Linked DNA regions of Bdellovibrio bacteriovorus HD100. The main gene of each other region encodes a partner of the protein of the gene in region 2 in a complex. Links are inferred from orthologs where the notes say so. Each region holds a gene or a part of one and is shown on either strand. Other genes may lie near its edges.

Evidence for each region.
Region 1: the proteins of nuoD (region 2) and BD_RS17810 are in contact, whole or in part, in a cryo-EM structure (PDB 6ZJN), measured with the Thermus thermophilus proteins. The link is inferred for Bdellovibrio bacteriovorus HD100 from one-to-one orthologs. Residues at the interface, in WP_223903221.1 of Thermus thermophilus: Pro35, Ser36, Asp139, Gly141, Ala142; in WP_096411122.1 of Thermus thermophilus: Ala224, Glu225, Gln226, Glu227, Ala295, Trp297, Phe298, Arg299.

Annotation. Positions count from the first base shown.
Region 1 is NC_005363.1:3,758,174-3,760,943, reverse strand. It holds BD_RS17810 (complex I subunit 1/NuoH family protein), read left to right. Parts: upstream 1-694; coding sequence 695-1,846; downstream 1,847-2,770. Other genes in the region: nuoL (NADH-quinone oxidoreductase subunit L), read left to right, coding at 2,734-2,770; nuoK (NADH-quinone oxidoreductase subunit NuoK), read left to right, coding at 2,382-2,705; BD_RS17805 (NADH-quinone oxidoreductase subunit J), read left to right, coding at 1,856-2,392; BD_RS17815 (NADH-quinone oxidoreductase subunit A), read left to right, coding at 422-685; mfd (transcription-repair coupling factor), read right to left, coding at 1-193. UniProt on the Escherichia coli protein: NDH-1 shuttles electrons from NADH, via FMN and iron-sulfur (Fe-S) centers, to quinones in the respiratory chain. The immediate electron acceptor for the enzyme in this species is believed to be ubiquinone.
Region 2 is NC_005363.1:2,992,351-2,995,872, forward strand. The notes cover bases 307-3,301. They hold nuoD (NADH dehydrogenase (quinone) subunit D), read right to left. Parts: upstream 2,648-3,301; coding sequence 965-2,647; downstream 307-964. Other genes in these bases: nuoF (NADH-quinone oxidoreductase subunit NuoF), read right to left, coding at 307-480; BD_RS14130 (complex I 24 kDa subunit family protein), read right to left, coding at 480-953; BD_RS14140 (NADH-quinone oxidoreductase subunit B), read right to left, coding at 2,634-3,155. In the rest of the region: more of nuoF, read right to left, coding at 1-306; BD_RS14145 (S8 family peptidase), read left to right, coding at 3,393-3,522.

The DNA.
Region 1 (2,770 bases), 770 kb from region 2 along the record:
TCACTGCTTCGCGATGACTACCAACCACAACAAGATGCGGCAAGCCGTTGATTTTTTTAGAGTAAGTCTGCGACAAAAAGTAAGCAAGCGCCAGCGGAGACGCCGCCCCGGTGACTTGAATCTTTCCGCGAGTTGTTTCAAAGGCTCTCTCCAGGATGGATTCGAGTCTTGTGTGAGTGCTTTCGGCTTTCATTTGGTGGGCTCATCTTGCCACGCTTATCGCCTTGTTTCCATTCATATTTCTTGGTTTTCACTGACGACACATATATAACTAATTGAAATCCAAATAATAACGACAACTTTGGAGGGACTAGTGCCACTCGGTGGAGTCATATTCATCGTCATTTTCATTGCTCTTTTTGGAGCCTTTTTAGTTTGGCTTGCTGCCAACATTACTGGGACAAAACCGGTATACAACCCTGTGAAGTACGAGCCTTACGAGTGCGGTATTCCTGGTATTGAGAAAAAGGAAACAAAGATTTCTGTTAAGTACTATCTAACAGCGATCCTGTTCATCCTTTTCGATATCGAGATTATCTTCATGTACCCTTGGGCGATTTCATTCCGTGAGTTCATCGCGACAGGCGAAGGCACATTTGTCTTCGTTTCCATGATGATCTTCATCGCGATCTTCATCTTCGGGCTGTTCTGGGAAGTTAAATCTAAAGCTTTGGAATGGGACTAAGCGATGGGAATGGGTAAAGATATTTTCGAGATAACCGTCAACGGTTTAAAACTGGTCGTCATCTTCCTGATGATGGTTCAAGCAGTGCCTATTTTGGTTTGGCTTGAGCGCCGTGGCTCCGCATTCATTCAGGATCGTCTGGGTCCGAACCGCGTGGGTCCTCTGGGTCTGGTGCAGCTTCTTGCCGATGCGGTGAAGTTCCTGAACAAGGAAAACTTCATGCCGCAAACTGCGAAGCCGTTCCTGTACTATGCGGCTCCGATTTTCGCGTTGATTCCGGGGGCAGTGGCTTTCTCTGCGATTCCGCTTTCTTCTCCGATTCAGGTAGGCACCTTTGAAATGTTCGGCTCCACTTGGGGTCCTTACACTTTCCTGGTTCAGGGTTATGATATCGGCGTGGGCATTGTGTTCATCCTGGGCGTCAGCTCATTGGCTGCTTACACATTGCTGATGGCGGGCTGGGGTTCCGGCAACAAGTACACCTTGATGGGTGCGCTTCGTGCTTCCGCTCAAACGATCTCTTACGAACTGGCTTTGGGTCTTTCCATCGTGGGTGTGATCATGCTTTATGGCACGTTCAACCTGACGGAAATGACACTGGCTCAGCAGGGTCCTTTGGCGTTCTCTTTCCTGGGTCACACGATCACCGCAAACTGGCTTCCTAACTGGGGTATTTTCTATCAACCAGTGGGCGCTTTGTTGTTCTTCTCGGCCGCGTTTGCGGAATCCAACCGTCTGCCATTTGACTTGGCGGAAGGTGAGTCCGAGCTGGTAGGTGGTTTCCACACTGAGTACGGCGGTTTCAAATTCAACATGTTCTTCATCGGGGAATACGGTCACATGATGATCGCTTCCGGTCTGATGGTGCTGTTCTTCTTCGGCGGTTACACGATCCCTTACGTGTCTGTGGCTGAGCTGAATGAATGGGCGGCGGGTGTTGCTTCCACAGCCGGCAAGGCAAGTGCCCTGGTGGCGTTGATCCATTTCCTGGTGTTCAACATCAAGTTTGGTTTCTTCATGTGGGTCTTCATCTGGGTACGTTGGACTTTGCCTCGTTTCCGTTACGATCAGCTGATGGATCTGGGTTGGAAGACGATGCTTCCTTGGGCTTTGGCAAACACCATTATCACAGCCTTTGTGATCTACATCGCATCTTTGTAAGGAGTTAAAATGACAGCAGATGCATTTCTTTTCTGGTTTTTAGCGTTTGTCACTCTGGCCTCCGGCCTTAGTGTCATTTTGATGTCCAATCCGATCTACTCCGCTTTGTGCCTGGCGATGACCATGGTGGGAATCTCCGCATTGTTCGTGACTCTGAATGCCTACTTCATCGCGGGCGTTCAGCTGATTGTCTACGCCGGTGCGGTCATGGTTTTGTTCACGATGGTGATCATGCTCTTCGACTTGAAAAAAGACGTTCAGGCCTTCACTCGTGGCAAGTTCACGGGTGTGGTTAAGATCGCCTCTGTCGGCCTGTTTGCAGGCTTGGTAGTGGGTGCCATCGCCATGTCGGTGAATCTGATGGGTGAAAAAACCACTGATAATCCGGTGCTGGTGGGTACAGGCATGGAATCAACCAAAGCTTTGGGACAGATCTTGTTCACCAAATACATCTTCGGATTTGAGGCTTTGGGCGTTCTTCTTCTGGTAATTGCAGTGGGTGCCGTTGCTTTGGCACGCAGTAAAGGTGGAACACATGAACACTGAGTTCATCAATAATATCGGCCTGACTCATTACTTGGTTCTGGCTGCACTTTTGTTTGTTATGGGTATGGCGGGCGTTCTTCTTCGCCGTAACGTGATCGTTCTTTTGATGTCCATCGAGTTGATGCTGAACTCTGTGAATCTGACTTTCGTGGCTTTCAGTAAATACCTGGGCCTGTTGGATGGTCACATCATGGTGTTCTTCGTTATGACTATCGCGGCTGCGGAAGCGGCAGTGGGTCTGGCGCTGGCAGTATCCATCTTTAAACGATTCAACGAAGTGAATATTCGCTTCTTTGAGCACTTGAAAGGATAGGGGATAAGCTGTGAATCATTCTCTATTAATGGCAATCCTGATTCTGGCTCCATTCATTGGTTTCC
Region 2 (3,522 bases):
ATCCAGATCGAAGTCAAAACCAGAACCCAGGATGTTTTTACCCAGCAGGCCGGCAGCGTAAGCCTCTTTGATTGCCTTGTTCAGGCATTCGATCGGGAATACGTATTCACCACGAACATAGATGTAACCTTTGTGGGAACCGATCGCGAAAGCAGAAATGATCATGCCCTCGATCAACTGATGTGGAGCACGCTCCATCATCATACGATCCTTGAAAGTCCCCGGTTCACCTTCATCGGCGTTGCAAAGAAGATAGCGTGGCTCGCCATTTTTCGGCAAAAAGCCCCACTTCATACCGGTCGGGAAACCCGCACCACCACGACCACGCAAACCCGAAGCTTTCACTTCATCGATGATGGCCTGAGGTTGCATTTTAAAAGCTTTATGAAGAGTTTCGTAACCACCCTTGGCTTTGTAGCCCGCCAGAGTTTGATATTCAGGCAGGTGGTAGAATTCTGTAAGCATTTTTACTTCAGACATTATTTCATACCTCTCAACAGGTTCATCGCAGTCTCAGGAGTCAGCTTTTCGTGATAGCTGTCATTCACCTGCATCATCGGCGCAGTTCCGCAGGAACCAAGGCACTCGACCTTGGAAACTGTGAAACGACCGTCCGCAGTGACCTGATCGAACTTCACGCCCAGTTCATGACAGATGTGTTTTGCCATCTCACGACCGCCCTCAAGAGCGCAGGAGATGTTCGTGCAAACCTGCACGTGGTACTTGCCCACGGGCTTCTGGTTGAACATGGTGTAGAACTTAAACACTTCATTGATACGTGCTTCCGGAATATCCATCACCTGAGAAAGTGTGCGGATGATTTCCGGCGTGATGAAGCCGTTGTTTTCTTTTTGAGCAATGTAAAGGCTTGGAATAATAGCGGACTCTTTCGCCTCGTAGCGAGCCAGTTCACTTTTTACTGCAGCCAAGCCAGAATCAGACAATTTAAACATATTCAATATCCTTATCTATCCAGCTCACCGGCGATCAAGTTCATAGAAGCAACCGTTGCAATCGCATCCGCCAGCATCGCGCCCTTAACCACAGTCGGGAAAGACTGGTAGATCGCAAAGCAAGGTGGACGAACTTTCAAACGGTACGGATTCGCGGAACCATCGCTGACCAGATAGAAGCCCAACTCACCATTGGCTGCTTCTGTCGCATCATAAACTTCACCCACTGGTGGGCGAAGACCTTTGATGATCAGCATGAAGTGATTCATCAAACCTTCGATGTTGCCGTAAACGTCTTTTTTCTCTGGAAGAACGATGCCTTTGTCGCGGATTGTGTAATCGCCACCTGGAACGTTTTTGCAGACTTGTTCAATGATACGAACGGACTGACGCATTTCCTCGAAACGAACCAGGTAACGGTCATAGATGTCACCGTTGGTTCCCACTGGAACATCAAAATCCAAAGCGTCGTATCCATAGTATGGCTGAGCTTTGCGCAAATCCAGGTTCACACCGCAGGCACGAAGCATCGGACCTGTGTAACCCCACTGAATTGCATCAGCAGCAGATACCGGACATACGTTTTTGGTACGCTGGATGAAGATTTTATTGTCGATAACCATATTGGCCATCTCGTCTGTGCCCTTGCGGATTTCTTTTACAAGAGCCAGAACCTCGTCGAACCAGCCTTCCGGCGCATCCTGAGCCATACCACCGATACGGGTCATGGATACTGTCAGACGGGCACCGCAAAGTTTCTCGAACAGACCGTAAACTTTTTCACGCATACCGAACATATAGAAGAAGCTGGTCAAAGCCCCCAAGTCCATCGCGCCGGTACCGATTGCGATCGTGTGATCGATGATACGGGAAAGTTCAGCCAGGATCACACGCATCGCCTGAGCTTTCGGCGGGATTTCCACGCCCAAAAGTCTTTCAACCGCTTTGCAATACCCGATGTTGTTCATCGGAGCAGAACAGTAGTTCAGACGGTCGGTGTAAGGGATCACCTGATTGTACGGGTGAGTCTCTGCCATTTTTTCGAAGCAACGGTGCAGGTAACCGATCTCGTTGTTGCAACGAACGATCGTCTCGCCGTCCATTTCAGCCATCACACGCAAAGTTCCGTGCATCGCCGTATGGGAAGGACCGATGTTCAATGGAAGATATTTGTCGTTCAATACGTCGCCAGGGGAACCCGGCTCGTTGTTGAAGTGAATCGGCAGGGAGTTCGTGCACGCCTGCTGGTTGTTCGCATCGTAGTCCTTGCGCAGAGGATGACCCACGAACTGGTGGTGAGTCAGGATCTTGCGCAGGTTTGGGTGACCTTCGAAGATGATACCGAACATATCGTATGCTTCACGTTCAAACCAGTCCGCGCCACGGTAAGCAGGAATTGCAGTGCCGATGGACTCGCCCTCACCCACTTGCGCTTTCACACGCAGACGGGAGGAGTCTTTGGAGTTGAACAGGTTGTAAACAACGTCAAAACGCTTTTCACGGCTTGGGTAGTCCGCACCGCACACGTCCATCAGGAAATCGAACTGGCCGCTTTCACGAAGGAACAACAAAAGCGCCGGAGCGTCTTCTTTAGGAACTTCAATCACGTCATCGCCAACAGCGTGAGTGAACTTGAAGTTCTCAATTTTAAATTTGCCAGCCAGAAGCTGTTTCAGATTTTCAAGCTTGTTCATATGGGCTCTTCCAGTTGTCTTTCCAAGGACGAGGTTGATTTGTCGCAATCATACGCTGCAAAGCCATGATACCGTCCATCACCGCTTCTGGTGTTGGAGGGCAGCCTGGAATGTAAACGTCGACAGGGATGACTTTATCAACGCCCTGAAGAACGTGGTAAGCACGATAGAAACCACCGGAGCTTGCACAAGCGCCCATGGACAACACGTACTTAGGTTCCAGCATCTGCTGATAGATACGCACGATCACCGGAGCCATTTTCTCAGTGATGGTTCCCGCAACGACAAGCAAGTCCGCCTGACGTGGAGAGAAGCGCGCCACTTCCGCACCGAAACGAGCCAAGTCATACTTGGGACCCATCACGGACATGAACTCGATACCGCAGCAAGCAGTACCGTACGGCATTGGCCACAGAGAGTTTTTTCTTCCCCACGCAACAATAGCATCAAGCTTTGACGTGAAAGCAAAACCCCGCGACATATCATCTACAGCTTGGGTTCCGGTCATCCCATCGTGAGATACCAAACCCTGCACTTGTTCATTGTGCATAAATACACCTCTGCAATTTCATTTAGCTATCATTAAGTAGTTACTGAAAAACCGTAATCCTGACAACTAGATATATATATTGGCGGCCCTCGCCGATTTCTTCAACGCACCTTTCCAAAGTGAGCCAAATGAAATTGATTCTCCTGTCGTTTAACCACAAACTTTAGGGAGCTTAAACAATAGGAGAAAACCCACATGAAGAAGATGGCACTGTACGTTGCTTCTGCCATTCTTGTTTTGTCCGGAGTGGCATCTGCCAGCTCCCAAAAGCAAGATTTGCTTATTAAACTGGCACCTGGCTTCGTTGAATTGGAAATTCAGGGCG